One region of the Paenibacillus aurantiacus genome, then DNA from elsewhere that is predicted to be linked to it. Evidence: riboswitches for the same ligand, from Rfam matches in the RefSeq annotation. Region 1 holds a riboswitch; each other region holds the start of a gene.

Region 1 (10,533 bases):
CGCATCCGCATCCGCGTCGCTCTCCTCCATAATGCTGCCGAGCAGGATGCCGGGCTCCGGGCTCGCGATCAACCCTTGGATGAACGGAAGGAACTCCGGATCGCTCATTTGCATGCGGCCGATCTCGTCCGCCACGACGATTTTACCGCTATCCTTGGCCTCGGTCAGCGACCGTCGTACTTCCTCGTTGAACCACCCGGCACGTACGCCGTAGCGGCCGACCCGGTGCGGGCCGTTCAGCCCGACGTGCGCAAGCGGCAGCGTGCCGCCGCCAAGCAGCACGCACGTGAATCCCATCCGCTCGGACGCGTCGCGGATTTCCTCTGTGTAGAAGCCGCCAAAGTGCTCGGCGCCTACCGTATCGATGATTCGCTTCAGCAGCGTCGTTTTCCCCATCTGAGACTTGCCCGTTAGCAGTAACGTATGCATGATGCACGCCTCCCCGGTATCATAATCGGCATCCGGCCGTGAACTGGATGGTACCATTCTATGACAAACCGCGAATGCCTAACTCTATTATTTAACCGCTAAAGTATTTTGCGCAACACCCTGATTTTGGGAAACGGGCCGGACAACCCTTGTCACGCGGGTTTTTTGACGTACACGGGCCTCTCGTCCATCCTCTCGAAATTTCATAGAACCGCTAGGTTTAAGCGCGAGATTCCCGGACATACTGGGGATATAACGTTCCGGGACGCAAGCCAAGTGCACCGACGGGTGCCGCGAAGGAGCTTGTGTATATGATCCGCACTTATACCCGTTTTCCTTATAAAAAATCCTACGGTTACCTGTTCGTCATTCTCGCGATTTTGTTCATGAGCTGGGAGAGCCAGCGCGCCGATGCGGCCATTGCCGGCGGCGATATTCCCGAGGAATCCATTCGTCTGCGCATTCTCGCCAATTCCGACAGCGCGATCGATCAGGCGGTCAAACGCCATGTCCGCGACACGGTCGTTGAAGAGATGGGCCGCTGGGTGAACGCCCAGCATTCCATCGAGGAAGCGCGTCTGACGATTCATGCCCATATGTCCGATATCGAGCGCGTCGTGGCGGATGAGCTGCAAAGCCGCGGCTTCGACTACGGATTCAAGGCCGAGCTTGGCATCGTGCCGTTCCCGACTAAAATGTACGGCAGCAAAGTATATCCAGCCGGCGATTATGAAGCGCTCCGCATTACCCTTGGCAGCGGCGAAGGCCAGAACTGGTGGTGCGTGCTGTTCCCGCCGCTCTGTTTCGTGGACGCGGTCAGCGGCGAAGCAACGGCGGCTGCGGCAACGACGGTTGCAGCGGATGTACAAGAGGGCGGCGCGGCCGTCAAGGCGGGGAGCGAAGGCGCGAAGCCGGAAGCATCCGCGGCGAACGCGGACGCGCAGCAGGCGCCCGAGGTGAAGTTCTTCCTGTGGGAAGTGCTGGAGTCGATCTTCTCGTTCTTCAAAGGCTTGTTCGGTTAAGACGCTCTCTCGCATGATGATGAAGGCCCCGCCGGGCGAACGGCGGGGCCTTCATCTCTATCGTGCCTCCGGCGCTCGGTAGGCTTCCGGCTGGACAGGATATGGTATACTAGTAGGCAAACGATGAACGCGACAAAGGATTGAACGCATATGAACAGAACGATGGAATGGCGCGTCGACGCGCGCGCGCCGAGATCCGAGGAGCTGGCGGAGGCTGCCCGCCTGCTAAGGGAAGGGCAGACCGTCGCTTTCCCGACGGAGACGGTGTATGGCTTGGGGGCCGATGCGCGAAGCGACGAAGCGGTCGCCCGCATCTTCGAGGCGAAGGGACGGCCGTCGGACAACCCGCTGATCGTCCATATCGCGGACCGCGCGCAGCTTGGCGCGCTCGTGCTGCCTTGGGGCGAGCTGGCGGAGCGTCTCATGGACCGCTTCTGGCCCGGGCCGTTGACGCTTGTGCTGCCCGCCGCGCCGGGCGCGGTGTCGCCTCGCGTGACGGCCGGCTTGGATACGGTCGCGGTGCGGATGCCGTCTCACCCGGTGGCGCTGGCGCTGATCGCGGCGGCGGGCTGCCCGGTCGCGGCGCCGAGCGCGAACCGCTCCGGACGGCCGAGCCCGACGCTCGCCGCGCACGTAGCGGGCGATTTGGCCGGCCGCATCGCCGGCATCGTGGACGGCGGCGCGGCAGGCGTCGGCCTGGAGTCGACCGTCGTCGAGATCGACGGAGAGACGGTGCGCATTCTTCGCCCGGGCGGCGTCACGGCGGAGGAGCTTCGCGAGGTCGCTCCGCGCGTGGAGTACGATGCGGTCGCCGCGCCGGGCGCCGGGATGGAGGTATCGGTGAACGCAAGCGTTGGCATGAGTGCGGAAGCGGCAAGCGGGAGCCCGGCCATAGGTGGCGGCGAGAACTTGTCGACGGCCGTAAGCGATATCGCTTCGCCAGGGCCCGATTCCGCGCCGCGCCGCGGCTCCATGGCTGCGATCGAGCAGGCGCATGACCTTGCCGCTCGTCCGGGAGAGCCGCGCCGTACAAGCAGCGCCGCCGAACCAGCTTATGCTCAGGCAGCGCGCTCCGATCAGGCGGTTGGCCCGGCGCAGCCTCTGGGCCTATCCGCCGACGCCGCGTTGGCGCCGCGATCGCCCGGCATGAAATACGCGCACTACGCCCCTCGCGGCGCGATGGAGCTGGTGCAGGGCGAGGCGGATGCACGCCGCGCCTATATCCAGCGCGCAGCACATACCGCACGGTCGCGCGGCGATCGCACCGGCATCCTGACATTCGACGAGCACGCCGGCGGCTACGAAGCCGACGATGTCATTTCGCTTGGCAGCCTGTCGCGGCTGGATAATGCGGCGCAGGCGCTATATGCCGCCCTCCGGGAATTCGACGATCGGGGCACGCAGCGCATCTGGGCCGAAGCCGTCCCGGAGACGGGGATCGGCCACGCGCTCATGAACCGGCTCGTCAAGGCAGCAGGCCACCGGGTCGTCCACGCGTAGCGCCCTAGCCGAAATGATCATGTTTCGCCCCTTGTCCGCATATGATCTGAGGAGACTTGGACAGGGGGTATGACAATGATAGAGGCGAGCCTGCAGACCGGCCAACTGTTGACGCTTATCATCATGGCGGTGGCGCTCGGGATGGACGCATTTTCACTCGGAATCGGAATCGGGTTGAAAGGAATCCGACTGCTTGATATTGTAAAGTTAAGCGTCGTCATTGGGCTTTTTCATATCGTGATGCCGCTCCTGGGCATCTTCACGGGGCAATACGTCAGCACGCTGCTTGGTGACGTGGCCACGGTCGCGGCCGGCGGATTGCTGCTATTATTGGGCGGTCATATGATTTACAGCTCGCTTCGCGGGGATGACGTCCCGTCGTTCAACCATCGTTCGACATTTGGCCTGACGGTGTTCGCGCTGAGCGTCAGCATCGACTCGTTCTCGGTCGGCATTTCGCTTGGCATGTTCGCCGCCGACGTCGTGCTGACGGTGCTGCTGTTCGGCTTGGTCGGCGGGCTGATGTCGATTCTGGGGCTGCTGCTGGGACGCAAAGTGAGCAAGGGGCTGGGCGAGTACGGCGAGGCGCTGGGCGGAATTATTTTGTTTACCTTCGGCATCTTGTTTATACTGTAGGCAATGGCACGAACGAACGTATCGTGAAGGAAGAGCCGCTTGGGCGGCGCCGCTTCCGCATAACGAAGGAGGGGGACTTATGTTGAAACGGATTTTGTTTGTATGTACGGGCAACACATGCCGCTCCCCAATGGCGGAGGCGATGCTGCGCGAGCAGGCGCGCCTTCGCTCGCTGCCGATCGAGGTGCGTTCCGCGGGAGTATCGACGGTCGACGGCCTGCCGGTATCCGAACATGCGCGCGCGGTGCTGCGCAGCCGCAACATTCCCGATGACGGCAGTTCCACGGCGATCGGCGGGGACTCCGTGGAGTGGGCCGACTTGGTGCTCACGATGACGACCGGGCATAAGCGGCATCTGCTGCAGCGTTTCCCGAATGTGGTGGATAAGACGTTCACGCTGAAGGAATACACGCAGACCGACGATTCGGTCGTGGCGGATATCGCGGAGCTTGAGGCGCTGTATACCGAGTGGCACATGAAGCAGGCGCTCGGCGGGCAGCTGTCGCCGGAAGAGCGCAGCCGGCTGCTCGAGCTGGAGCGCCGCATCCCGGGCTTCGATATCGCCGACCCGTTCGGCGGCTCGCTCGAGATGTACCGGATTTGCGCGGACGAGATCGCGCAGTCGATGGACAAGCTGATCGCCAAATTGTACGGCGAGTCGCCGAAAGCGGATTGATTTTAAGCCCGCGATCAAGTATGATGAAAACAAATAACGGTTTCCGATGTGACTGGCGACGAAAGTGGATCAAACCACGGTGGAGCATCGGAATATACGGCCGGTCGCCTGGGCAAAGAGCATCGCGCGTTTTTTAGCGCGCCATGCTCTTTTTTCGTCTTTTGGGCGTTAATGGGGTATAATGGGACCAGTGTAATTCGACTATTTCCGCCATTATGCGGATCATGCGGGAGGTAACGTTCCTATGAAAATCGCTATTGGTGCCGATCACGCCGGCTACCGCTTGAAAGACGAAATCGTGCCGTTCCTGCAATCGCTTGGCCACGAGATCGAAGATTTGGGCTGCGATTGCAATCAATCCGTCGACTATCCGGACTATGCGGTACCGGTCGCGGAACGCGTGGCGCAAGGCAAAGCCGACCGCGGCATCTTGATTTGCGGCACGGGCATCGGCATGTCGATCGCGGCGAACAAGGTGCCGGACATTCGCTGTGCGCTCGTGCACGACATGTTCTCGGCGAAAGCAACCCGCGAGCACAACGACACGAACGTGCTGGCGCTTGGCGAACGCGTCGTGGGCCCGGGCCTTGCGCAAGAGATTGTGCGCATTTGGATCGAGACGCCGTTCTCCGGCGGCGAGCGTCACGTCGGACGGCTGAACAAAGTGAAACAGCTCGAAGCCGCGAACGTCATCCATCCGTAAGGAGGAACCAGCCATGAACGGACAAGAACGGCTGGCGGCGATCGAGCGGGACGTGCGGCAGGCGGTGCTGGAGCTGGCGGAAGCGGGCGGTCTGCGCCCCGGGCAGCTGCTCGTCGTCGGCACGAGCACGAGCGAAGTGATCGGGCAGCGGATCGGGACTTCCGGGACGCTTGCGACGGCCGAAGCGATCTTCCGCGGCGTCGAGGCGGCGCGGAAGAAGTACGGCTTCTACCCGGTCTATCAATGCTGCGAGCATCTGAACCGGGCGCTCGTACTCGAACGCGGGGCGGCAGAACGGTACGGGCTTGAGCTCGTCTCCGCGATTCCCGTGCCGAAGGCAGGCGGATCGATGGCGGCGTACGCGTACCGTACGCTGGACGACGCGGTGCTGGCGGAGACGGTGCAGGCGCATGCGGGCATCGACATCGGCGATACGTTCATCGGCATGCATCTGCGGCGCGTGGCCGTTCCGGCGCGCGGCTCGGTGAAGCGGATCGGCGAAGCTCACTTGACGATGGCCTACACGCGGCCGAAGCTGATCGGCGGCGAGCGGGCGGTGTATACGCGGGAGGCGGCCGGACTGGCCCCTGCCGCGAGCGACGAGGCAGTTGGCAAGACGCAATCGGATAATGGCATGTGCGACTGACATTTTGACTAGCTTCACGATATAGAGGAGGACACGTCCAATGGAAAATCTGCGCAAGCAAGACCCTGAAGTATTGAAAGCACTCGGCCTGGAGCTCCAGCGCCAGCGCGACAACATCGAGCTGATCGCATCCGAGAACATCGTCTCCGAGGCGGTGCTGGAAGCGGCGGGCACGGTATTGACGAACAAATACGCGGAAGGCTATCCGAGCAAACGCTACTACGGCGGCTGTGAGCACGTGGATATCGTCGAGGACATCGCCCGCGAACGCGCGAAAGAGATATTCGGCGCGGAGCACGCGAACGTACAGCCGCACTCCGGCGCGCAAGCGAACATGGCGGTGTATCTGGCAGCCCTCAAGCCTGGCGACACGGTATTGGGCATGAACCTGGCGCATGGCGGCCACTTGACGCATGGTTCCCCGGTCAACGCTTCCGGCTTGCTTTATAACTTCGTGGCATACGGCGTCGACGAGAACAGCTTCACGATCGATTATGAAGAAGTGCGCAAAGCAGCGTTCAAACACCGTCCTCGCCTGATCGTGGCTGGCGCTTCCGCGTACCCGCGCATCATCGATTTCGAGAAGCTCGGCCAAATTGCTAATGACGTAGGCGCGCTGTTCATGGTCGACATGGCGCACATCGCGGGTCTGGTCGCGGCGGGTCTGCACCCGAGCCCGGTTCCGCATGCGCATTTCGTGACGACCACGACGCATAAGACGCTTCGCGGACCGCGCGGCGGCATGATCCTGTGCCGTCAGCCATGGGCGGCGGCGATCGACAAAGCCGTGTTCCCGGGCTCCCAAGGCGGACCGCTCATGCACGTCATCGCGGCGAAAGCCGTGGCGTTCGGCGAAGCGCTGCAACCGTCGTTCAAGCAGTACGCGCAGAACGTCGTCGACAACGCGAAGGCGCTGTCCGAGGAGCTCGTCGCGCAAGGGCTGAACCTGGTGTCCGGCGGCACGGACAACCATCTGATGCTGATCGACCTGCGCAACCTGAACATTACGGGCAAGAAAGCCGAGCACGTGCTCGACTCTGTCCAAATCACGGTAAACAAGAACGCGATTCCGTTCGATCCGACGAGCCCGTTCGTTACGAGCGGCATCCGCATCGGTACGCCTGCGGCCACGTCGCGCGGCATGGACGTCAGCGCGATGAAGACGATCGCGCAAGTGATCGCGCTCGTGCTGAAGAACCCGGACGACGAAGCGACGCTCGAGAAGGCGCGCGGCATGGTGTCCGATCTGACGGCGCAATACCCGCTCTACCCAGGCATGACGTACTAATCGAATCGTTTGTTTACAGCCCCGATGCGTTCCTTGGCGAACGTGTCGGGGTTTTCTTTGTTGAATCATCAGCTTATCCGGAACGAATCGCTCATCGCCGCTATGTACGGTGCTAGCCGTTTCGCCTCGCTTTAACTTTACATAAAGTGGATGTGCTCCCAGATAGCCGCATGTTACAATGGCCCTATGACGACAAGAGGCAGGTGAACGCAATTCATGCCAACATTCTTTATTGTGATCCTAGTAATCGCGCTCGTAATTTCGTTCGTCTTTCGCTCGCAGAAAGGGGGCCCGCGTCCGCCGGCGGGTCGTGCGCGCTCCTCGTACGGTACGAGAGCGAAGCCATCGGCGCCGCGCGTCGGTCCGCCGCCGACGAACCTTGGGGTTCCGCAGGGACATCCCGCCTATCAGGCGGCGCTTCGGCTGGAGGCGGCTGTGCCGATAGGACTGGAGGCGCGCGTGAGGGACCGGGTGCAGAAGCGCGAGCCGGGTATGAACGAGCTGGAATGGCAGTGGCGCTGGTTCGAGCTGAAGCGGTATTTCCTCCTGTGCGGCGTGCTTCGCTCGGTCCCGATGTACAGCGAGAAGGTGGATGACGTCTGGCACGAGCTGCTCATGTTCACAAGAGAATACGATCAGTTCTGCGCCAGTTTCTGCGGATCGCTCATCCACCACGCCCCGCACGGCCCCGGAGGCCAGCCTGAGACAGGCGAGCGGGCCTGGTTCGATTGGGCTTATGGCGAGCTCTTCATCCCTTACGCCGCTAGCGAGCGGCTGTGGGGCACCTTCTACCGGACGCCGATGCCCGCCTCCCGCATGGATGAGTTCATCGAACTGCCGGAGGAGGAGCTGGCCGCGCGGCGGTTCAACCGGCGCGCGGGCGACACCTACGGCGATTTGCGAGACGTGATCGGCTATTTGATGCACAGAGGGCGCACGCTTTCGCATGAAGCGCGCCACGGTGCAAGCCATGGGATTCACGAGCGGCATCGCGATGGTCATCACGACCGACGCCACGACGGCTGGAGCGACACGACGATGATGACGACCGGCATCCTATCCGGCATGTTCTTCGCCTCGTCGCTTGCGCCGGACGACCAGTTCCAGCGGCAGATGGACGAAGCCCGTGAGCGCGAGGAGCAGAACGGCTCTTACGGCGGCGGTTATGCATGCGCCGGCAGCGGAGACGACCGCGACGGGAACGGATTCGGAGACGGAGACACGCGCGAGAGCGGCGGCTTCGGCGATGGAGGCGGAAGCGGCGACGACTCGGGCGGTGGTTATTCCGGAGGCGACAGCAGCGGTGGAGGTTCGTGGGGCAGCGACGGGGGCGGTAGCGACGGTGGCAGCAGTGGCGGCGGTTCGTCCTGCGGGGGTGGCTCCTCCTGCGGCTCGTCCTGTGGCGGAAGCAGTTAGAGCGAGCGACCGTTTACCTACCTGAACGTTCCGAATGGGATTTAATACGCGATCAACTAAAGTTCGCTCTCGACCGGGAGCGGACTTTTTCCTTTAATTACATGAAGCGCAGCCGCTGTTTCGAGCGTATTTGACAGGAGCAGCCCTGACACCAGAGGCATTTTCGGAAAAAATGGCGAACTTGTGCAATTCCTGCGCTTGTGGTGCTATAATATACAAGATTGAAAATGAAAACGCGTTACTGGGGGAAATTACCCGGCGCGGAAGCACCATCAGGAGGACGATATTTTGAGCAAATTAACCATTTGCGATCACCCGCTCATTCAGCATAAGCTGACCTACATTCGAGACAAGAATACCAACACCAAAGACTTCCGCGAGCTTGTGGACGAAGTCGCGACGATGATGGCTTATGAAATTACCCGTGACCTGCCGCTTGAGACGATTCCGGTCGAGACGCCGGTTACGACTGCGCAAGGGAAGGTTATCTCCGGGCGTATGCTCGGCCTGGTGCCGATTCTGCGCGCGGGTCTTGGCATGGTCGATGGCATGCTGCAGCTCATCCCTGGGGCGAAAGTGGGCCATATCGGGCTGTTCCGCGATCCGGAGACGTTGAAGCCGGTGGAGTACTATGTCAACCTGCCATCCGATTCGGCGGAGCGTCTGCTCATCGTGGTCGATCCGATGCTCGCGACCGGCGGTTCGGCGAACGCGGCGATCGAGACGCTCAAGAAGCGGGGCTGCCTGAATTTGAAGCTGATGTGCCTGATCGCGTCGCCGGAAGGCGTTAAGGCCGTGCAGGATGCGCATCCGGACGTGGATATTTATATCGCATCGTTGGACGAATGTCTGAATGACCACGGGTACATCGTGCCTGGATTGGGCGATGCCGGCGACCGTATGTACGGGACCAAATAATCCGTTTTATGGGAGTGACAGAGATTGGCTAAACTGAAAGTAATGACGATCTTCGGCACGCGTCCCGAGGCGGTCAAGATGGCGCCGCTGGTGCTTGAGCTTCAGAAGTACGAGGACGAGATTCAGTCGATCGTGTGCGTGACGGCTCAGCATCGCCAGATGCTCGACCAAGTGCTCGACTTTTTCGAGATCGTGCCGAATTACGATCTGAACGTGATGAAGGACCGCCAGACGCTAACCGAGACGACGGTGCGCGTGCTGGAGGGGCTCGACCCGGTGCTGCGCGAAGCGAAGCCGGATATCGTGCTCGTGCACGGCGATACGCAGACGACGTTCCTGGCGAGCTACGCCGCGTTCCTGCAGCAGATCCAGGTCGGCCACGTGGAAGCAGGCCTCCGGACGTGGAACAAGCTGTCCCCGTATCCAGAGGAGATGAACCGCCAGCTGGCCGGCGTGTTATCGGACGTACATTTCCCGCCGACGCAGTGGTCCGCGGACAACCTGCGCAAGGAGAACAAGCCGGAGTCGAGATTGTACGTCACGGGCAACACCGCGGCAGACGTCTTCCAATACACCGTCGACCCATCCTTCTCGCATCCGGTCCTTGATTGGGCAAAGGGCAAACGGATGATTCTGATGACGGCGCACCGTCGCGAGTCGCTCGGCGAACCTCACCGGAATATCTTCCGCGCGGTCAAGCGCATCGCCGACGAGTTCGAGGATGTGGCGATCGTCTACGCGGTGCATCCGAACCCCGCGGTGCGCGAGCCGGCGAACGAAGTGCTCGGCGATCACCCGCGTGTTCGCCTGATCGAGCCGCTGGACGTCTTCGAGTTCCATAACTTCTATCCGCATACGTACATGATCATGACCGATTCGGGCGGCATGCAGGAAGAAGCGCCGTCGTTTGGCGTGCCGACGCTCGTGCTGCGCGATACGACCGAGCGTCCGGAAGGGATCGAGGCCGGGACGCTGGAGCTCGTGGGCACGAACGAAGAAGTCGTCTATGAACGCGCCCGCGCGCTATTGACCGATGCCTCGCTGTACGAACGAATGAGCCAATCGGCCAATCCGTACGGCGACGGACAAGCCTCCGCGCGCATCGTGCAGGCGATTCTCCATCACTTCGGCCGCAGAGCCGAAAAACCGGATTCGTTCACAAAACGTTCATAGTTGGCGCGTTAAAGCGGTCAAGTGCTTGAAGTTCACAGCATACAGTGATGCTGTACGGTTTTGGAGAGGCGAAAACCCAGTGAAATCAAGGGTTTGAAGGGCTCAGTTCACGGAAAGTTTTATTTT
Region 2 (10,533 bases), on a different contig from region 1:
CCAGTTGATCGATGACGTGGTGGCAGATTTCTTCGACCGCCAATTGAAGGGCAAGCAATCCGGCTCGGATCTATTCCGGACGTATCCGGAATTGCAAGATGTGAAGAAGAAGTTCCTGTCCGAATCCACAAAATAAGATTATCGGATCTCTACCGCGCCGCCGGGAGACTTTCGGGAATCAGGGTAATGAATTCGCGGAGGGCGCTGCTAACGAACGAATCTTTGCGCGTAATGAAATGGGTCGTCATCCGGCCATAAAATTCAGGCAGCGGATAGGCGCGAAGCATGCCCTCGTCGATCTGCCTGCGGATCACGGCAAGCGGCAAGAGCGAGATGCCAAGTCCAGCCGTTACACCGCCCAGAATGGCGTCCAACGTGCCGAATTCCATCATGACCGAATGAGCGAGCCCCTTGGATTTGACCCATGCCTGCAGGATGTCGCGGTAGGAGCAGCCAGCCGTGAAGACGAGAATCGGTCTGGCGAGCGCGGCTTCCAAATCAGGAATGGCAGGGGAGGTTACGACGACGAGCTCTTCTTCGAAAGTCGGCATGGCCTGTAAATCCGGATGGTCCGTGGCGCTGCCGATGAACGCCCCGTCCAGTTCGTACCGGAGCACCTGATCGATGAGGAATTGCGTGTGCCCGGTCGCGATCGATAAGGATACGTTCGGATAACGGCTATAGTAGTCCGTTAGCAAGCCGGGCAGTCTTACCGCGGCGGCCGTCTGCGTCGAACCGATCCGCAGCGCGCCGCCTGGCGCGTCGGAAGCGGACAGCGCAAGCGCCGCTTCATCGAGAAGGCCGATAACCTTGTCGGCATATTGAAGCAGCAGCCGGCCGCTGCCGGATAGGTCCATGCCCCGGTTGTGCCGGGTAAATAGTGTCGTGCCGAGCTCGGTCTCCAACTGCCGGATGCGCGCGGTTATATTGGATTGGACATAACCGAGCGTCCGGGCGGCTTTCGTGACGGAGCCTTCGCGAGCTACCGCTTGGAAGATGCGCAAATCGCCGCTCTCCACGGGCGTTCCCTCCTTGAATCTGGTATCACCAGAAATGATGGCGGATATCGTTATCCTTCATTATACAGAAATGCAAGCCTCCGATACAATAAGACCACGACAAACAATTCGGAGGTTATGCACATGACGCGGATGAAGTATACGCTGCTTATATTGATCACAACGTTCTTGATGGGCATCGCGTTCCCGATTGGGAAGCTCGGTCTTGCCTATGCGCCGCCATTCCTGTTAATGGGCATTCGTTATACGCTGGCAGGCGGTTTGCTCGCCATTGGTATGGCCGGGAGAGCTCCTGTGCCCAAAGGTGGCGAATGGCTGAGGGTAGCAACAATTGGGCTCGTGCAGACAGGGGCCGTCATGGGCTGCGCCTATTACAGCATGCATTGGATCAGCTCGGCAGAATCCTCGATCTTGACGTTCACCAATCCGCTCTTCGTGATCATCCTGGGAACGCTGCTGCTCGGCGCGCGATATCGGCCGCGCCAATGGGTGGGCGTCCTGATCGGCTTCGGAGGCGTGGCGATCGCGTTCGGCGTTCAGCTCGGCTTCGGTCCGGGGACGGTCGCAGGTCTTGGCGGCGCGCTGATGTTCGCCTGCTCGACGCTGCTTATCAAACGGTGGGGCGGACGCTTTAACGTCTATGTGCTGGTGGCGTACCAGATGCTGCTCGGGGGTATTGGGCTGCTCATCATGAGTCTAGTCGCCGAAAAACCGACGTTCACGGTATCCGGTCGCTCGTTCGTGATCATGACCTGTCTCGTAATCTTCTGTTCGATCATTCAACTCATCCTATGGTTCAGGCTGCTGCAAGCAGGCGATCCGGCGAAGACGAGCGCATTCCTCTTCCTCGTGCCGATCTTCGGCGTGCTGGGAAGCTGGCTGCTGCTCGGCGAACCGCTCGCCTGGAACGCGGCCATCGGCGGCTTATGCACCGGAGTTGGCATCTTTCTCGTGAACTGGGAAGGAGCCCGGCCGACCGTGGAAAAATCGGTTGCCGTTTCCTGATTATGGGTGTAAACTGAAGAAAATCAAAGGCGCATGCGACTGGCGTAAACATGGAGAACCATGAGGAAGCATGCCGCTTGAAGCCGTACGCCTGGGCGAAGTATTTGATCTTGCGGTCAAATGCTTTTTTTATTGTCTAAGAAGGCGAGGGATACGTAATGAAAATGGCAATTGTATTGTTCGACGGGATGACGACGCTTGATTTCTCGGGGTTTTTCGATGCGATGACGCAGCTCAACCGGATTCCCGGCACGGGCGGCGTATCCTGGCGGTTCTGTGCGATGACCGAGTCGATCGTGGACGACCGGGGGCTTGCGATGAGGGCGAACTCCGTATCGGAGAACTTGTCTGATTACGACCTCGTATTCGTGCCGGGCGGCATGGCGACCAGGCAGCTGCGGCATGACGAAGCGTTCCTTGCTTGGCTGCGCACGGCAAGCGGCGTCCCCTGGAAGGTGTCCGTCTGCACGGGAGGGCTGCTCATGGGCGCGGCGGGCTGGCTGAGCGGCAAGCGGGCGACGACGAATAAGTCGGCGTACGATCTGCTTGCCCCTTACTGCGGGGAAGTGGCGTACGAGCGATATGTGCGGGATGGCCAAGTCTTCACGGGAGGCGGCGTGTCGGCTTCCATCGATCTGGGGCTGTTCGTCGTAGAGTCGCTGTATGGGGCAGCGGCTGCGAAGGAGGCTGGCCGTATGATGGACTACCCGTACTATCCGTACAAAGATGAGGGAGAGGCGGGCAGTCACGCGCTGCGGACGCAATTGTAGGATTACGCTTTCCAAAGGTCGAAAGTAGAATAATGGGAGGTGCGAGAATATGGCCAGCGAAACAACCGAATTCCGGCAATTCTTGACGGAAGCCAAACGCAATGCCTATGCATCCGGTACAGGCATTGCGGTGCGGACAACGGAAGACGGAACGAAAGAAATCGCCTATGAGCGCGAGGCATATCGTTACAAGGATTGCTATACAGGCGAGCTTGACTTCATCGGCGAGGAGAAAGTATGGCATCAAGGGCGGCCTGTCTGGGGGATGAATTATTACGGCTTCACCCATGAGCCGATCGAAGGTTTTCCCGGCTTTCTGCTCGATTGCTTGAAGCAGGTGCCGGTCGAGGCGCCATACCGCGGGCCTGCTACCGTAAGCTCGGATCGATTCGTATATTCATGCAGCTGGGATGGCGATGAGCAATGGTTTCGCGGCGAGGAGTCGATCCGGTACGAAGGGCGGGTTATTTTCTCGCTGGCGTTCCACGGCGGACGCATTCGGTTCGAATAGGAACTCCGGCGGGGGCAAGTGTACTCGCGGGTGCGCGACGCATAAGAGGGGGCAGCTCAATTGACAAGCGAGTCGCAAGTTACTTTTAAGGCAGGCAAAACCTATAATCGATATTTTCTGTTCATGACGTCCCTCGTTGCGCTTATACCCGTGACGACCTCCATGAGCATTGCACTCGATGGTTGGACGTGGTGGATGGTTGGCTTGCAGCTCCTTTTGATCGCAGGGTTGGGAGCATTGCTGGCGTTAGCGGTGAAGGAACAGCGGAAGCTTGCCGATGTGCGGGTCGATCGGATGGAATTGCGAATGGATGGCGCGTTGATCCGGCCCTCGGACGTGAAGCAGGTCCGGTTAAACGGCAAGTCGGCAGAGATCCACTTGAACATCGGCAATCCGGTGGAGCGCGTGTACCGGTATAAGGGCGACGAGTCGGAGCTGGAACGGGTACGTTCGGCGCTGGAGGCGTTCGGACGGGAGCAAGGCATTACGGTCGTGAAATAAGGAGCGATAGGATGAGTAAGATTCGAGATGGAATTCTCGGGCTGTGCGTGGGCGACGCGCTCGGCGTGCCGGCCGAGTTCCGGTCCCGCCACGAGATGGATGCTTCGCCGATTACGGACATGATCGGCTACCAGTCGCATAATCAGCCGCCGGGGACGTGGTCGGACGACAGCTCGCTGACGTTCGCACTCATGGAGAGCGTGGCCGATTGTGGCGAAGTCGATCTATACGACATCGCGGACAAATTCACCGGCTGGTTGTACAAATCACGCTGGACGCCGCACGGCCGCGTGTTCGACGTCGGCATCGCGACCGCTCGTGCCATCGAAAGGCTGAACGACGACATCATACGGCCCGATCTGGCGGGCGGTCGCAGCGAGAACAGCAACGGCAACGGCTCGCTCATGCGAATCCTTCCGCTTGCCTATTGGCTGAGAAGCGCGCCGCTCGAGGAGCGGATGACGGTCATCCGGCAAGTATCGTCCATCACGCACGGACATGCGGTATCCGTGATCGCGTGCGCGATTTACGTAGAGATCGCAATGGGCCTACTGGACGGATTATCGCTGCCAAGCAGTATCGCAAGCGCGTCAGATACCATCAGGGCGGCATTCGGCAGCGAGACCGAGCTTCGGCGATTCGATCGCATTCTGATTGGCGGCATTACGGACATCCCTCGGGATGAAATCCATTCCGGCGGGTATGTCGTGCATACGTTGGAAGCCAGCCTTTGGTGTCTGCTCCGCTCGTCTTCCTACGAGGAGGCGGTGCTCGCCGCGATCAATCTCGGCGAAGACACGGATACGACGGGCGCGGTTGCGGGCGGCTTGGCCGGTATTCTGTATGGCGCTTCGGCGATCCCGGAGCATTGGGTGAATGGGCTCGCGCGGCTAGGCGACATCGAAGCGCTGTGCGAACGATTCGGATCGGCGTGCGAGACTAACCCCAATCGCGCGTAGCGGAATGAAGCAGGAGGTGCGGGCGATATGGAATTGTACTTTCGGGACAATTTTTTCAACTCCGGGACGACCGATATTCTGAGCGGGGATCAAGAGAAGATCGGCGAGGTCGATTTGCTGAGCTCGTTCGGATCGTCGCTGGAAGTGTTCGACGGGGCGGGCGGCGCACTCTACAGCGGAGAGTTCCCGTTCTTCTCGGGCAAATGGACCATTACGGGCGCGGATGGAACGGCGTGCGGGCGTTTGCGGGACCGCATAGCGTTCTTCTCGAAGAAGTTCGAATACGAGGCGTATGGCAGAGGTGTTTACGAAATTCGCGCCGAGGCATTCTCGAGCGAATATGAAATTCGAGATGAGCAGGGACAGCTGGCTGCGACGTTCGAGAAAGTAAGCGGCTGGTTCTCTTCATCCGCCTACCGGCTGAGCTGCGCACCAACTTCCGTGGACGCCTACGAGTGGGTGGCCGTCATCCTCGGGATGAATGAAATTCAGAAACGGCAGCGTAGTTGACCCGCAAGTCCTGGTCAATTTGAGTCTCTGCCATTGCACGACAATAAAGCCTGGGTGCCCGCGCAAGTTCGCTTGCGTCGTCCTCCAGGCTTTATATATTTGGCGAGCACAGCCGCCGCGTATGAGAGGGTCTAAGCTTGCATGCTTAACTGCTTCTCTAGCTCCTCGGTATCGAGCAGCACTGCCGACTTATCGGGGTAATTCTTCTCAATATGGTGCTCGCCCCAGGCGCACAGCGCGTCCAGGATCGGCTTGAGCGACCATCCATATGGAGTCAAGGAATACTCGACCTTGGGTGGAACCTGATTGTAGATTTCGCGGGTGACGACGCCGTCATCTTCCAGCTCGCGAAGCTGTTGGGTCAGCATCTTCTGGGTAATGCCGGGCATGAGCCGCTTCAACTCGCCCGTGCGCCGGGTCCCTTTGGTCAGATAACAGAGAATGACGACTTTCCATTTGCCGCCGATGACTTCCAGCGAGGCTTCGACCGGAATGTTGTATTTGATCATGACCGCACCTCCTAATGCCTGCGGCGTTCCTTGCCGGATTGCGCCGCGAATACCGCTCCATGTACTTTTGCTATTTTTGCACCCGAAGCCGAATTCGTCAAGCGGCCCGCGGCTGGCAGTCAAAGGAATGAATCATCTCCATAGTTATTATTACGATATTGGCAGGTAATATCCACTCCTTGCTACAGGTCATTCTCTAGGCGTCGAATGCCGGAGGGGCTGCTGATTAAGCAGGGGTGCGCATCATGCTATACATGATCTTGCGATGTTCTCGGCGGTGCCGCGCCTATGACGTCCTCCATTTGGAAGGCGACCCGAAAGCGCAAGCTGTCGGCCACCGAAAGGAGGGACCTTCCTGTTAGCTGCTCGCATTTGTCGAGTCTGTAAATGACGGTATTGCGATGAACGAACAGCTGCTTCGCCGTATCCGCGATATGGCAGTGGTTATCGTAATAAGCCCGGAGCGTGCGGAGGAGTTCGGCTCGTTCCTTAACCTCCAACTGGTTCAGGCGGCGAAATGTATCGCCGACGAATTCCGCCATGTCGGCCTGCGGCAGCATGCGGAGCAGATCGTTCAGTTCTTTCACGCGGTAGAACTGGACGAATCGACGTGCTTGGCCGCGTCGGCCGGCGTGAAGCGCTTCGACGGATTCTTGGTATGCCCGCGGTAATTTAAGCACCGTGTCAGCCGCGTTGCCAACGCCGAATGAGATGGATGCGCCGCTGCACGCGAACACCTCTTCCGTGATTCGTTTCAACCGCTCGCTTAATGCATATTCTTCTTCCAGCGGGTCCTGCAGCGCGTCCTTCCGCAACGGGATGAGCATGACCAGACCGTCATGCTTGTCGAACAAGATGAACGACAACCCCTGGGCTTTCGCTCCGCTCTTCACCCATCCATATAACCGATCCTTATCGACATTGGCCAGCTTGCCGCCTCGCGCCGTATCGTCCGTTCGCATCAGGTCCTGCGCAATACTGACGCACAAATAGACGGTATCCCGTCTAACTCCGTATTTGCTGCCCCGGTGCAGCAGCTCTTGTTCGGAGGTGATCTGGCCATCCACGACGTCGGAGAAGAAATCAGATTTATATCGGCGCGAGCGTTCCTTGACCGCCTGGCGCTTCATGAGCTCGAAGCGGATGACGTTCACCGCCTGCTCTGCCGTGAGCGAGGCGAGCGCGTCCGATTCGTCTTCCCGCCCTGCCAGCGTAAGCAGATAGCCTTGCGGCTGATCGGTGACGATCGGGTAACAAATCCACCGCGATGCCGGATACGAAAGGTCAATCGCGACCGGCTTCGCGGCAGGCGATGCCGCGGGGAGCCGATCTTGAAGACCGTCTGCCGCGAGCTTATACATCTCCTGATCGAAATGCCCCGAACGCGCGATGGCTTCCGCATTCGAAGAGACGAGCAGCACCGGCGTTCCGAGCAGTCCCGCCAGCGCGTCAATCATATCCTGCAGCCCTTTGCCCTCCAGAATGATATCCGAGAACTTGCGATGGCGCTCCAGCGCGCAGCGCATTTCCTCTGTTCGATGCTCCAAGATCCGGCTTAGCATCTGATGAAGCGCCTCGGCGAGCGAGCAGTCGAGCGACAGCTCCAGCAGCGGGAAGTCGAGCCGGTCGGCTTCCGCCTTCACGGCGGCCGGGATTTCGTCCAAATACCGCTTCGTCTTAATGGCGAGACCGGCGCACCCGAGCGAGGACATCTCCCGCACCAGCTTCACCAAAATATCCGGCTCGTCCTTAATGGCGTAGGCGGTCGTAAGCAGCAGCTCGTGCGGCTTGAGATAGTCGAAAATATCCGGGGAGTCCATCATGTTAACGGACAAGACGAGGCGCTGTAGAGCGCCGCCTCCCGCGACGATGCGGGTGTTCTTCAGCATAGGGGTTTCCAACAAATCGGCCAGTAACATGCGAGTCGTCCTCCTTGGCGTGACGTTGTATGTTAGGTTAAGGTTTGATTTGATTGCCGAGTTTGGTTATTTTGACTGAAATCGCTACCGATATTAGTCTACTATAGCCAATGACAGGACGTTATTCAATCCTTTATGATGAGAAACATCAAATACGTGTTATCTTATCTTACATTTGTGAGGCGATCGCAATGAGCCGGATTTTGATTCAAAACGGGGCTGTATTGACTATGAACGAGGAACGAACGGTGTATGATCCCGGGTACGTGTATATCGAGCGGGATCGTATCGTCGATGTAGGGGGCATGACGGGAGAACGCGTGGAACGGTGGCGTTCCGAAACCGAACGGACGATTGACGCGAGCGGTATGGCAGTCATTCCGGGGCTGATCAACGGACATACGCATTTGTTTCAGACATTCCTGCGCGGCGTATCGGACGACTATAAGCTGTCGGATTGGCTGCGCCAGGTGATCTGGCCCGGATCGCTCGCGATGGAGCCCGGGGACTTCCATCTGGCCGCGCTGATCGGCTGCATCGAGAATTTGAAATCCGGCGCGACGACGGTCATGGATCATCATTATGTCCACACCGCCGAAGCGAACACCGATGGCGTGCTGCGGGCGATGGAGGAGACCGGCATCCGCGGCTATCTGGCTAGAGGCGGCGTCGATCTCAGCTACGAACCGCGGTTAAGGGAGGACGAAGCGGCCATCTTCGCCCGTACCGATTCGCTGCTCGACCGGTGGAGCGGCGCGGCTTCCGGACGAATCGAGATCGCGATGGGGCCGCTCAATTTGTACGGTTGCTCGCGGGGCTTCTTGGAGAAGGCGGCTCGCTTCAGCGAAGAACGCGGTCTCATTACCCATATTCACGTGGCGGAGACGAGCGACCAGATCGAGAATACGCTCGGCCGGTTCGGCCTGCGCAACTTGGAGCTGGTGGAAGCGGTAGGGATGCTAAGCCCGCGCACGCAAGTCGTGCATGGCATCTGGTTAGACGACGGCGAACTCGAGCTGCTTGCCAAACGGGGGGCTTCCGTCATCCATTGTCCCGTCTCCAATATGTACTTGGCTTCAGGCGTCGCCCGCGTGCCGGAGATGTTGAAGAAAGGCATCAACGTTGCGCTCGGCACGGACGGACCGGGCAGCAACAACTGTCAGGATAATCTGGAAGTGCTCAAGTTCACCGCCTGCCTGCACAAGGTGGAGCGTCTTGATTCGACGCTGCTGCCCGCAATGGAGGTGCTGGAGATGGGCACGCGCGGCGGCGCCCGGGCGCTGGGCAGGGAGGTGGATCTCGGGACACTTGCACCGGGCAAGAAAGCCGACCTTGCGATCGTGGATCTGCGGAAGGCGCATATCGCGCCCGTCCACCGTTATTCATCCGCGCTGGTGTACAACGCGAACGGCAACGACGTGCACACCGTGATCGTGAACGGGAGCCTGGTCGTCGAGAAAGGCCGCTGCACGCGGGTCGACGAGGATGAGATTATCCGGCGCGCCCAGCGCCGGGTCGACGAACTTCGGGAGAAGCTTGCCGGCGCGTATGCCGTATTCGGCGCGAGGGACTAAACGCTGCTGAGGGGGAAAGGGAATGGCGAACAAGGATACTTCTGCCAAAGCGGTCGCTTGGACGGTCGAGGCATTGTTCTTCGCGCTGACGATCGCGCTCGCGCTGCTCGCCGGCGCTCTGATTATGGCCGCGGCCGGCGTCTCGCCCTGGCAGGCGTACGCGTTGATCTGGCAAGGCGCTGCCGGCAGCGCAAGCAGCGTGCAGGAGACGCTCGTGAAGGCGACGCCGCTGCTATTCGCGGGGCTTAGCTACAGCTTCGCTTACCGGTGCGGGCTGTTCAATATTGGCGCGGAAGGCCAGCTATACCTCGGGGCCATGACGGGCACGATGGCCGCGCTGCTGCTGCCTCCGCTTCCGATGGCGCTCCAACTCCCGCTCGCGCTGCTGTGCGGGATCATCGGGGGTGCTTTATGGGGCGGGATTGCGGGCGCGCTGAAGGTCGGCCGCGGAGCCAGCGAAATTATCAATACGATCATGCTGAACTATGCGGCGATTTACCTGATCAGCTACGTCGTGACGGGTCCGCTCAAGGAAGCGGGCGGCAGCCTGCCGCAATCGGCGCCGCTGCCGGCGACCGCGATCCTGCCGCAGCTGTTCGGATCGAGACTGCACTACGGCTTCGCGCTAGCAATCGTGACGGCGATGGCGCTCCACTGGCTGCTGAACCGGACGACCTGGGGCTATGAAATACGCTCGGCAGGCTTGAACCGCAGGGCGGCAGAGGTCATGGGCTTCCCGGTGAAGCGCAATCTGCTGATCGTCATGATGGTCAGCGGGGGACTTGCCGGTCTCGGGGGATATGTGGAGATTGCCGGTATCCAACATCGGCTGATGCAGAACTTCTCGCCGGGCTACGGCTATGACGGGATTGCCGTCGCCCTGCTGGGCGGCGCGAGTCCGATCGGCAACATCGGCGCGGCCCTGCTCTTCGGCGGCATGCGCAGCGGTGCCAACGCGATGCAGCGCGTCACGGGCGCGTCCACCTCGCTCGTGTACGTCATTCAAGCCATCATGATCATGATGATGCTGTGCAACAAGTACTGGCTGGGCGGATACAAGAAGACGCTTATCGCCAGGCTGACGCGAGGCGCTCGCAAGACGAGCGTCGCCGGGACGAACGCGCGGCTTAATCTGACCGAGTAGGAGGAGGGGGAGCGCTATGGGAGAAGAGATGTGGATCAGTTACGCGGCCTCCGCCATTCGGCTGTCGGTGCCGCTGCTGCTCGCGGCGCTCGGCATTCTGTTCATGTCCCGC
Region 3 (10,533 bases), on a different contig from region 1:
GAGACGCCGGGGTCCGTCATGAACACGAGCGCCATGACCGCGACGACCGCGAGGAAGGCGAGCAGATAGGGGCGCTCGTACGCCAGGAAGCGCCAAAACTTCATTCGACGATATACCCCATTCCTTTGCGTGTCGCGATAAAGTCGGCAAGGCCCAGCGAAGCGATCTTGCGCCGCAGCCGGTTGACGTTCACGGTCAGCGTGTTGTCGTCGACGAACTGCTCGTCGTTCCACAACGCCTGCATCAGCTCCTCGCGCGAAAGGATTTTGCCGATACTGCGCATGAACGTCTGCAGCACGATGAATTCGTTGCGGGACAGCTCGACGCTCTGCGTTCCCACCGCGATCGATGAATTGGATAGATTGAATGTCAGCCCGCCGTACGCCAGCTGCAGCTGCTCGTCCTGGTATGTATAATTGCGGCGCAGCAGCGCGTTCACCTTGGCGACGAGGATACCGAGGTCGAACGGCTTCTGCACGAAATCGTCGCCGCCCATGTTGATCGCCATAATGACGTCCATGTTCTGATCGCGCGAGGATAGGAACAGAATCGGCACCTTCGACGCGGCGCGGATGCGCTGGCACCAATAGAATCCATCGAACACCGGCAAATTGATGTCCAGGATGACCAAATGCGGCCGGGCTTGTTCGAATTCCTTCAGCACCTGGTCGAAGCGGACTGCCTCGGTCACCTGCATTTGCCATTTGCGCAGCGTGTCAGCCACGATCGAACGGATCTTGTCGTCGTCTTCGACAAGCAGAATATGAAACAAGGAAGAGGCCTCCTTACGCAAATTTGTCGTGTCATAAGTATAGCACTTCGGCGCGTTCTGGGGAGTTCGTTGCTATTTCCTGAAAATAACCATAGAAAATATTGACAGAAGATCGGGCGTTTGTTAGTTTTAAGTCAACACTTAAAATAGAACATCGATAATTAAGTCTGCATTAAAAACAAATCGAAGGGAGAGGTTTGTTATCCAATCCATTACCGAGCAGCAACAGCTGCTGGAGTTCGGCTATTGCGAGCCGCTGGAGTTCATCGCCGCGCTCTCGATGGCGGCCAAGAAGGATTTTATGCTGGAATTCGGCCGGGAGATGGGCGTTGCGCTGGACGAAGAAGCTACGGCCATGCTGGAGGGAATGATCGGCCGGCTGTCCCGTCATGTGAAGCGGGAGATGAATCTGTTATTCGGCAAAAGCACGCTCTACGACCGGCTGGACGCCGGGTTGTACAACGTCTTCTTCGGCGGCGAAGAGGCGCCCACCACGCGGGAATGGTTCGACCGGTATCGCAATTGGGATGCGCTCGATCTGGTATACATGCTGCTGGAGGCGGTGTACGAAAGCGCGGGTATCGACTGGCTGGACGGGAGAGATGCCGCTTCGGTCCGAACGGATGCCCAGCTGCTGCAGCTTCTGGCTGCCGCGCATCCGCTGCCGGATGCGGAGCTGCACGCCGAGCTGCTCGATTGCGCCCGCTATCCGGAGGAGTTTCAGCACCGGACCGTCCTGTTATTGGAATCGTTCTGGACCCATGCTTTCCTGCCGGAGCGCGAACGGCTGGCGGCGTTCGGCGAGGTGGGAATTCGGAAATACGAGTCGCTGTTCGCGGCCGATCCCGAGCGGTCGTTCACCCGCATTGCCCGCATCGATCCGAAGCTCGTGACCAAACGGACCCGGGTGCACGTCAGCTATATTTCGCAGGTGTGCATGTTCTTCAACGCCGTCGATTGGCGTGACGACGCATGCAGCTGGATGTCGCTCGGCTACTTCAACGATGCGTTGGAGCGACGGCAAGAGGATAAGGATATGACCGAGAAGTTCCTGAAGGTCATCGCGGACAAACGCAGGCTCGACCTGCTGGAGCTGCTCAAGACGCGCAATCATTACGCCGGCGAGCTGGCGCAGCTGATGGCGTTGACGCCCGCTGCCATCAACTATCATACGAATCTGCTGATCGACCTCGGTCTGATCCGGATCACGAAGGCGGACGGTCGCATCTATTACGAGCTCGACGCCGAGAAGCTGTCCAACCTGATGGATCAGGCCAAGCGGACGTTACTGAAATAAGGAGGGGAACGAAGTGAGCCATTACGTGTTCGAGGCGCAGGGAATTAGCCAGCTCTATAAGAAGGGCAAGAACCATAAGCTGGCCAACGACAACATTTCGCTCGGCATCAAGCGGGGGGAAATTCTCGGGGTGCTTGGTCCGAACGGGGCGGGCAAGTCGACGCTCATCAAGCAGCTCGTCGGCCAGCTCAAGCCGACGTCGGGCCGGGTGCTGTACGAAGGCGGGGAAGTTCACGCCCAATCGCGACGCGTCGCTTCGGAGGTCGCCTATTTCTCGCAGGACCCTCATGTGCTCTCGGATTTACTTGTCAGGGAGGCGCTCGTCTTCACCGCGAGGCTACGGGGAATGGACGCCCGCGCAGCGAAGCGCGAGGCCGAGGCGCTGCTGGAGCTGTTCGAGATGAGCGAGCTGGCGGGCAAGAAGCTGAACCGGATCTCCGGCGGGCAGAAGCGGATGGTCGGCATCGGGACGGCGCTCATCGGGCATTCGCCGGTGCTCATTCTGGACGAACCGACCAACGAGCTCGACCCGAAGAAGCGCCGGCTCGTGTGGAATCTGATCGAGGAGCATAATCGGCAGGGGGCGACGATTCTGCTCGTGACGCACAACGTGCTGGAGGCGGAGCAGGTCGTCGACCAGGTAGCGGTCATCAACCACGGGAAGCTGCTGGCGATGGACGCGGTCGCGAAGCTGAAGCAGCGGGTCGATCAGCGGCTTCGGTTCGAGATCGGCACCGCGATGGGCCAGCGGGAAGCGGCGGAGCGGGAGCTATCCGCGTGGGGCATCGTGCAGGAGGGCGGCGAGAACCGCATCCGGCTGCTCGTCGAGAAGCATCGGGCGGCGGCGCTGCTAGAGATGATAATCGCGCGGACGGACCTTGCGATCGAAGAATATTCCGTTCTTCCGCCAAGTCTGGAGGACGTCTACTTCCACATTGACCGGGAAGCGGAGAAAGGAGAGACGCTGCATGAGAGGGTCGGTTAATTCTGCGCCGCAGACCGCGATTACGGTACCTACCGGACTTGGCAGATGGTGGACGGAGCTGTCGATTCTCGTGCGCATTCAGTTCGCGACGATCCGCAACAGCTGGGTGTGGATTATCGTGATGGCGACGCTGATCCCGATGACGACGATCATCTTCATGCGTTTCTTCATTGCGGATCCCTCCTACGAGAGCGTCGTGCAGGTGCTGGCGGGGAATCTGCTGTTTGGCATTATCGTCATGGGACTTAACGGGCTCGGGCAGGAAATCTCGTTCCAGAAGCATCAGGACCATTTCACATTCTATGCCTCGCTGCCGATTTCGAAAATCAACTTTGTGCTGGCCAACATGATTCGCGGCTTGATGAGCACGGTGCCTTCGTTCGTCATCTTGCTGTTCCTCGGCCAGTGGATGTTCGATGTCAGGCTGCACGTGACGCCCGCGCTGCCGCTCGTGGCGCTGCTGTGCCTGACGAGCATCGTCGGCGTCGGCATCATCCTCGGCTTCTGGTCGCCGAGTCATCAGCTGACGAACATTCTATGCCAGGCGCTCATGATGCTGATTACGTTCCTGTCGCCGGTCATGGTGACGGCCGATCAACTGCCGACGGTCGTGCAGTGGATCTCGTACGCGCTGCCGACGACGTATGCTGCGGACGCCATGCGGCAGGTGCTGCTGCATGGCTGGACGACAGGCGTCATGCTCGATTGCCTCGTCATGCTTGCGTTCAGCGTGCTGTCGTTGTTCATTGTCAGCAGACTTGTCAGCTGGCGGGTGAATCGCTAACGCGGAATCGAGCGGAGCCGACAGGCCAAGGATGAAGATCTGCGGATCAATTGGCAGACGCCAAAAAGCAAGCCCTGAACGCTTCGCGCGTTCAGGGCTTGCTTAAGCTTGGAGCTGCTGCTGGCGATTAATACTTGAAGCGGATGTCGATCTTCTCCGCGGCCTGGTTCCAATCGACTTGCGCGCCGAGCTGCTCGCTGATGAAGCGAAGCGGCAGGTACGACGTTCCGCTGACGCTGAAGGGCGGCGTCTGGAGCGTGACCGTCTCGCCGTTCAGCTGCGTGACGCCTGTTCGGTAGTTGATCGTAATCTGCAGCGGCTTGTCCGAGTCGGAACCTGTCAGCGTGACAAGTTTGGCCGCGTCATTCCACGCAAGCTTGGCGCCGAGCTTCTCGAAGACAGAGCGCAGCGGGACGAAGGCCTGGCTGGCGCGGGTGACGACGCCGTTGGTCAGCGCGACCGATTCTCCGTTCAGGATGACGGCGATCGGCTTCTGCACGGGAACGGGCAGCTCGTGGCTGAACTCGTAATCGCCATAGCCAAGCTCCGCGTTCTTGTTGAATCCCCAGCCCCAGAGCGAACCGTCCTTCAAGCGGAAGATGAGATGCCGGCTTGCTTCCACCTCTTCCACGCCCGTCGCGAGCAGGTTGAACTTGGCGTTCGGCGCGAGTTTGAAACCTTCCAGCGAAAATTCGTACAGTTTTCCATCATCGGTTAACGCGACGAGACTGTGATCGACCACATAGGCTTCCCTTGCGTGCGGGACGGTACTAAACATTATCGGCGGCTGCTCGTAATAGGCGGCGGCGTCGGAATAGCCGATTACCGCCTTGCCCCAGAACCACAGCCGTCCGTCCTGGTCGATGGCGGCGTTACCGTTGATCTTCGCGATATTCGACAGCCCCTGAACTTGCTTAGCCTTCGCGTCGACGCGCCCTAGTTCGGCCACCTCTTCCGGCAGCTTCCATACGGTTCCGTCTCGCTTAAGTCCGGCGTTCCGCTCGATGTCCAGCATTTCGCTCCAGCCCGGAACCGGCGAGAAGCGTGCAAGCTCCGGCGTGCTCCTGACGACCGAGCCGTCCTTCTTCAGGAACAAGAGCGCGCTTTGCCTGCGGCTATCGGGAGTCACTTCCTCGTATGCGGCGATTCTCGCCACATTCGCGATGCCTTCGAGCTTCCTCGTCTTCGACGGCACGAGCTCGTTCCGGCTCACGGGAACGGCGAAGACCGTGCCGCTGGTATCGACGAGCAGCGCCTCGTCGCCCCAATAACGCAGTACCGCGTTCAGGCCGACGGCGCCCGGAATCTGTTCGATCGATACTTGGCCTGTGACGTTGTCCCGCTGCCAATGCCAGACGGTGTCGTCCTGTTTCACAACCAACTGTTCGGGGTAAGCGGCCTTCACGTCCGTGAGACCGTGAATTTGGGTCGGCACGGCTAGCTTGCCGCTCCACGCCCAGTATGAGCCGTCCTTCTTGATCAGCGATGTCGGCGAGAAGTCTACAATGCTCCCCTGAATCGTGGCCGCGGACGCCGGGAATGCAAGCTGCAGCGATAGCGTCGTGGCGGCGATCAAGGCGGCGAATGCTTTCCTCACGATTAGATTCCTCCTCATCCATGCTCTATTAATCGATGTAACCTAACCAACCCTAAGACGCTTCAAGCAGCGGAAAGGTTCCAATTGCTAGATTTGCCGTGCGGCGATCAAAGACGAAACCGCGCGATGTGAGCCGTCAGCCCTTCCTGAATGAGAATCTCTTTCTGCTTCTCACCGATCAGATCGAAATGCGGATATCGGTCGCGACGATGGATATAGGCGGGATTTAGCCCGTTCTGCCTGCACCAGTCGGATAACCGCTCCAGATCCGCGCAGCCTGCCTTGGTGACCGTTCGCATACCAGGGAAACGGTCGTCCGTCCAGTAATGCGTCAAGAACGCGATCTCGCCGCGCAGGACGGCCGCCTTCCATGCATCCAGCTCTTCTCTTGTGATGCCTAGCGCCATGTCGGGCCCACCTCTCTCATCATACTTTACCATGCCGTGCCGCGAATTCCGAAATGGTCCATGATCGCCAAACCAGACTTGATCAGGCTGCGCGCTTCATCCTATAATAATTGTAATCGAACGTTATGCGTAACTGGCGGAACATGGGGAACCATGGGGGAGCGCATAAGCGGTAACAGCCGTACGCCTGGGCGAAGGTAAGGGAAGCAGCATTCCCTTGCCTTTTTTTATTGTTATCACACGATTATAGGGGATGAACGAGATGGCGGACAACGCGTTAATACTGAATGGCACGATGGTGGCGGACCGGATAAAAGAGGAACTTACCTCGCGGGTGGAAGCGTTGAAGGCGAAGGGGATCGTACCGTGTCTGGCGACGATCCTCGTCGGGGACGATCCATCCTCGGCGACTTACGTGCGCATGAAAGGGAACGCGTGCGAACGGCTCGGCATCGAATCGCGACGTATTCATCTGGGAGCCGGCACGACGACGGAGGAACTGATCGCGGTCATCGAACAATTGAACGGCGATGAAGACGTGCACGGCATCCTGCTCCAGCATCCGGTGCCTCATCATATCGACGAACGGGCAGCGTTCGAAGCGATCGCCATCGGCAAGGACGTGGACGGGGTGACGATGCTCGGCTTCGCGCAGAATGCGTTCGGCCAAGCGGACTATCCATCCTGTACGCCTGCGGCGATCATGGCCATTCTTGACCATTACGATCTGCCGATCGAAGGCAAGCACGCCGTCGTCGTCGGACGCAGCCCGATTCTCGGGAAGCCGGTGTCGCTCATGCTGCTGAACCGCAACGCGACGGTGACCGTCTGCCATTCCAAGACCGAAGGATTGGCTGAGCTCGTCCGCCAGGGCGATATCGTCGTGGCTGCCGTCGGCAAGCCGGCTTTCATCCAGGGCGATTGGATCAAAGAAGGGGCCGTCGTGCTGGATGCCGGCTACAACAAAGGCAATATCGGCGACGTCGACTACGAGGCGTGTCTGGCGAAAGCGAGCGCGGTCACGCCTGTCCCGGCTGGCGTAGGGCCTGTTACGATTGCGACGCTGCTCAAGCATACGGTGGATGCCGCGGAAAGAAGGGTGTTTCAACCGTAGTAATTCGGGGTATCCGCGAATATACTGTGCTGAAGTCGTCTATTCGTGGTAAAGGAGCTGAGCTGGATTGGAGATTGGTCAGTTCGAACAAGAAGTGTATACCGTTGAATTCGCGGACCGGCACTATAACGTCGTCTACTATCGGGAGATCGAAGCGATCGGCACGGAGGACGCCCGTCGGCAAATCCTGCTGCATCACCCCGACGCCAACATACGCGCGGTCACCCGGAAAGAATAGCTTACCGCAAGGAAGAACCGCCCGTGAGCGCACGCTCATGGGCGGTTTTTTTGATTGCATGGTGCTATGCAGCCGCGACATTGGGAAGGAAAATATTCCCTTACACCGAATGATAAACGATAGAGAGGGCTTGCCAAGCTGCACCGATCATGGGATCGCCGATTTCCACATCGGTGATGCGCCGCTGGGCGTCAAACAATTCATTTTGCCTGGAATGGCGCGAGCGTAGGCGGAGGCGCGTATTCCGACTGACTATACCAACATTTCAATTTCGAACGGGTCCGGGCAAGCTGGACGCCGTACAGGAGGTTCTATGTCTGATTCGACAACGACGCTGACAACCTATATCTATTTCGTACGCCATGGTCAAACGCAATTCTCCCGCGAGCTGGAGCGAGCTGGATCAGGAGCGGGACTGACGGAACAGGGAGCGCGGGATGCGCTGCGGGTAGCGGAGCTGCTGGCTGGCGAAGGCATCGACCTCATCGTATCGAGTCCCCAGCATCGGGCGCGGGACACGGTCGCGCCGCTGGCGGAGCGGCTCGGGCAGGAAATTGCGCTGTACGACGCGTTGAAGGAACGGGCGATCGGCAGCCTGCGCGAGGACATTCCGGACGAGGAGCTCAGGCGCGCCATTGCGCGTTCCTTCGAGGATTTGGACGCGGCGCTCCCCGAAGGAGAGACGACGCGGCAAGCGCGCGAGCGGGCGGTGCCGGTCGTGAAGCAGCTGCTGGCAGAGCATGCGGGCAGACGAATCGCACTCGGCACGCATGGCAACATCATGACCATTCTGCTCCATTATTTCGATGCGCGATACGGCTATGCGTTCTGGGCGGGGACAAGCAAGCCTGACATTTACCGCGCGCGGTTCGAGGGCGATCGGCTGGCCGAAGTGGAGAGATTGTGGAAGGAAGCGGGCGAATCACAGCCGCCATCCGTCACGTCCGAGCGCGACCGCCGATGATGGACACGTCCGAGCGCATCAAGGCGTTGTTAAGTCGCCGCGTACTGGAGAACATCACGCTGCTCAAAATGCTCGAAGCTTACGGCGCCGCCATGAACTGTCGGCTGTTGGAGCATGACGAACAGTGGAGCATGCTGCTGCGTTTGCCAACGTCGGACTGTCCTTACGATGCGAAGACATACCCGGATGCTTCGCATATCGTCTTTCTTGCAGGGACGGATGCGGATCTGCTGGATCAACTTGTCGGGGAGTTGTCTTTGAATCAGCCGCTCGTCTTTAAAGTCCAGCGGGCGGAGTATGAAGCGCTTCTTCGGAACCGCCTGACGCTGGAGCGGAAGCGTGCTTTCCATACCTACTCGATCGGCAAGGGAGATCTGGTTAAGCTGCCGTCCCGAGACGTTGCAGAGGAACGTCGGCTGAATGCTGCGCTGCTGCCGCTATGGATGGCCAACGGATATGCGCGAGAAGAACTGGAAGTGATGTTCGTCGGAGGCGCTCGCTCATACACGCTGTACGAGCAGGGAAGTCCGGTGAGCACGTGCCTCGCATTCCCCAACTACGGGAAGGTATGGGAGATTGGCGCAGTTCACACCTTAGCTTCGCATAGAGGAAGAGGACTCGCAGCCCAGGTCGTGGGCGCGGCCGCGGCAAGCTTGATTGAGCGGGGGCTGGTCCCTCGCTATCATGTCGAGGCGGGCAATGCAGCTTCCATTGCGCTGGCGGAGAAGCTCGGATTCACGCATGAAGTGGAGCTCGTTCATCTGCATTACGCCGGTAACGGAGAGGGGACCCCGACGGATAGCAGGGGAGCGAGTACTTGCTAGGGTACAGCCGCCGCTTTTGAACAGTGCCATTGCAACCATTCAATATACCATGGCTCTGGCCGGGTTTGATCTTTCATGGAAGATGTCGCGCACCGGCACAATAGACACCATTTGGTGTCCATTCTGCCTGTAGGACACCGTCAGGTGTCGCGTCACGAGCGTTACGCCGACTGTTGGCGCAAGCACTATTCGTTACGTACTGGCTCAAAATTCGTCGGGGCGGCCAACGATCAAATTCGGCATCCTATACAAAAGCGGCGAGCCAAGGAAGGTGCTCTTCCTAGCTCGCCGCTTTTGAAGTTAACAATCGCTGTATTAATGAGGTTACCCTGCCGGCGAGAGCTTCTTCAGGAACGCTTCGCCCACGTCGGCGTTCGTAACGTTAATCCGCTTGAGGCGCAAGGTGCTCGGCTGGCTGCCGGGGTAGTTGATGCCTGGTTTGACGAGCAGCGTCATCGTAAAGCCGGCTTCTCGAGCGATCGCTTCGCTCGAAGCGCTGTAATCGCCGAACGGATAACAGAGCACGAAGACCGGGCGATGCGTATAGCGTTCGATCAGATTCTTCGATTGCTTGAAATCGTCCAGCACCTTCTTCTCGTAGGCCGCGCTCGTCTCCGGTCGCTTCCCGACGTAAGCCGGCGCCGTAACAAGACCGCGTTCGATCTTCGAGCCGCGAACCTTGCCCTTGCGGTGCAGGTCGTAGGTATGGCTCTGAATATCGACCAGTCCGCTTGCCGACATCTCGGCGATCTGCGCCCAAGTCAGCTTGGGGGCGCCTTCGGAGGTGATGTCCGCCGCATCGCGCCGCATCATGGAGGCGATGACGAAAATAGTCGCCTTGGCCTTGTACTGCCGCAGCAGCGGGTAGGCCAGCGTGTAATTGCTTTCGTAGCCGTCGTCGAAGGTGAGGTAGACGGGCTTCTTCGGGAAGAGACGCTCCCCTTTCAAATATTGCTGCGCCTCCTCGGCGGACAATGTCACATACCCGCCTCCCGCCAGCGCGGCGAGCTGCTTCTCCAGTACTTTCGGATGTACGATGGTAGAGGCCTCCAGATTCGTCTGGAAATGATGGTACATCAAGATCGGAAGTCCATCCGTCTCCGTCCGGTAGCGAACGCCGTCGCTCGCGATGCTCAGCCGTTGCGTGCGCGGATTCCATTCTACGGTGAAGTTCGCGAAACCGCTTAGCTTGCGGGCGGGGAAATACAGCACGCCTTTACGCTTCACAAGCTCTGCCTGCTTCACGTTCAGCTGCGATGCCTCCGACTTCTTGACATGAAGCGCCACGCCGCCAGCGGTCGTCTTCGGCTCGAGTCCGAAGCGGGCCGCGGCATCGTCAAGCGGAAGAAATATGCTTCCGGACCGTGCGATCGGCTGGTGGCGCATTTCGGCCTGCCAACCATTAAAATACGTTTGGATGGCCATCGCTTTGCGGCCGTAAGGGAAGAGCAGCAGCAGCAAAATGGCGAGCATCAGACAAATTTTAGATTTCATACAGCACCTGAGGTCGAATGGATTTTGGACATAAATGTAGGCCGACTATGCTTGTTT

What was found. A riboswitch is a leader RNA that binds a small molecule or an ion and turns the genes downstream of it on or off. The one in region 1 is predicted to bind ZMP and ZTP.
Region 2: another riboswitch for ZMP and ZTP. It lies ahead of ACFFSY_RS21295 (DJ-1/PfpI family protein); the one in region 1 lies ahead of rpiB (ribose 5-phosphate isomerase B).
Region 3: another riboswitch for ZMP and ZTP. It lies ahead of ACFFSY_RS30860 (bifunctional 5,10-methylenetetrahydrofolate dehydrogenase/5,10-methenyltetrahydrofolate cyclohydrolase); the one in region 1 lies ahead of rpiB (ribose 5-phosphate isomerase B).

The regions. Positions count from the first base shown of each region.
Region 1 is NZ_JBHMDO010000022.1:417,824-428,356, forward strand. It holds gene ACFFSY_RS13410 (nucleoside-triphosphatase) at 1-429, opposite strand, end outside; gene spoIIR (stage II sporulation protein R) at 741-1,451, shown strand; gene ACFFSY_RS13420 (L-threonylcarbamoyladenylate synthase) at 1,602-2,951, shown strand; gene ACFFSY_RS13425 (manganese efflux pump MntP) at 3,027-3,587, shown strand; gene ACFFSY_RS13430 (low molecular weight protein arginine phosphatase) at 3,670-4,263, shown strand; ZMP/ZTP riboswitch at 4,302-4,384, shown strand; gene rpiB (ribose 5-phosphate isomerase B) at 4,508-4,966, shown strand; gene ACFFSY_RS13440 (TIGR01440 family protein) at 4,980-5,612, shown strand; gene glyA (serine hydroxymethyltransferase) at 5,653-6,900, shown strand; gene ACFFSY_RS13450 (UCP032817 domain-containing protein) at 7,117-8,316, shown strand; gene upp (uracil phosphoribosyltransferase) at 8,605-9,234, shown strand; gene wecB (non-hydrolyzing UDP-N-acetylglucosamine 2-epimerase) at 9,259-10,407, shown strand.
Region 2 is NZ_JBHMDO010000033.1:543,413-553,945, reverse strand. It holds gene ACFFSY_RS21310 (alpha/beta hydrolase family protein) at 1-136, shown strand, start outside; gene ACFFSY_RS21305 (LysR family transcriptional regulator) at 150-1,019, opposite strand; gene ACFFSY_RS21300 (DMT family transporter) at 1,143-2,024, shown strand; ZMP/ZTP riboswitch at 2,050-2,128, shown strand; gene ACFFSY_RS21295 (DJ-1/PfpI family protein) at 2,183-2,794, shown strand; gene ACFFSY_RS21290 (DUF5680 domain-containing protein) at 2,844-3,305, shown strand; gene ACFFSY_RS21285 (hypothetical protein) at 3,366-3,806, shown strand; gene ACFFSY_RS21280 (ADP-ribosylglycohydrolase family protein) at 3,818-4,765, shown strand; gene ACFFSY_RS21275 (LURP-one-related family protein) at 4,793-5,275, shown strand; gene ACFFSY_RS21270 (winged helix-turn-helix transcriptional regulator) at 5,407-5,784, opposite strand; gene ACFFSY_RS21265 (PucR family transcriptional regulator) at 6,033-7,703, opposite strand; gene ACFFSY_RS21260 (amidohydrolase family protein) at 7,934-9,277, shown strand; gene ACFFSY_RS21255 (ABC transporter permease) at 9,300-10,421, shown strand; gene ACFFSY_RS21250 (ABC transporter permease) at 10,438-10,533, shown strand, end outside.
Region 3 is NZ_JBHMDO010000047.1:571,826-582,358, reverse strand. It holds gene ACFFSY_RS30895 (sensor histidine kinase) at 1-104, opposite strand, end outside; gene ACFFSY_RS30890 (response regulator transcription factor) at 101-772, opposite strand; gene ACFFSY_RS30885 (ArsR/SmtB family transcription factor) at 1,074-2,069, shown strand; gene ACFFSY_RS30880 (ABC transporter ATP-binding protein) at 2,083-3,054, shown strand; gene ACFFSY_RS30875 (ABC transporter permease) at 3,038-3,838, shown strand; gene ACFFSY_RS30870 (stalk domain-containing protein) at 3,966-5,435, opposite strand; gene ACFFSY_RS30865 (hypothetical protein) at 5,543-5,842, opposite strand; ZMP/ZTP riboswitch at 5,962-6,042, shown strand; gene ACFFSY_RS30860 (bifunctional 5,10-methylenetetrahydrofolate dehydrogenase/5,10-methenyltetrahydrofolate cyclohydrolase) at 6,105-6,956, shown strand; gene ACFFSY_RS30855 (hypothetical protein) at 7,024-7,194, shown strand; gene ACFFSY_RS30850 (histidine phosphatase family protein) at 7,508-8,158, shown strand; gene ACFFSY_RS30845 (GNAT family N-acetyltransferase) at 8,155-8,982, shown strand; gene ACFFSY_RS30840 (polysaccharide deacetylase family protein) at 9,307-10,476, opposite strand; gene ACFFSY_RS30835 (hypothetical protein) at 10,522-10,533, opposite strand, start outside.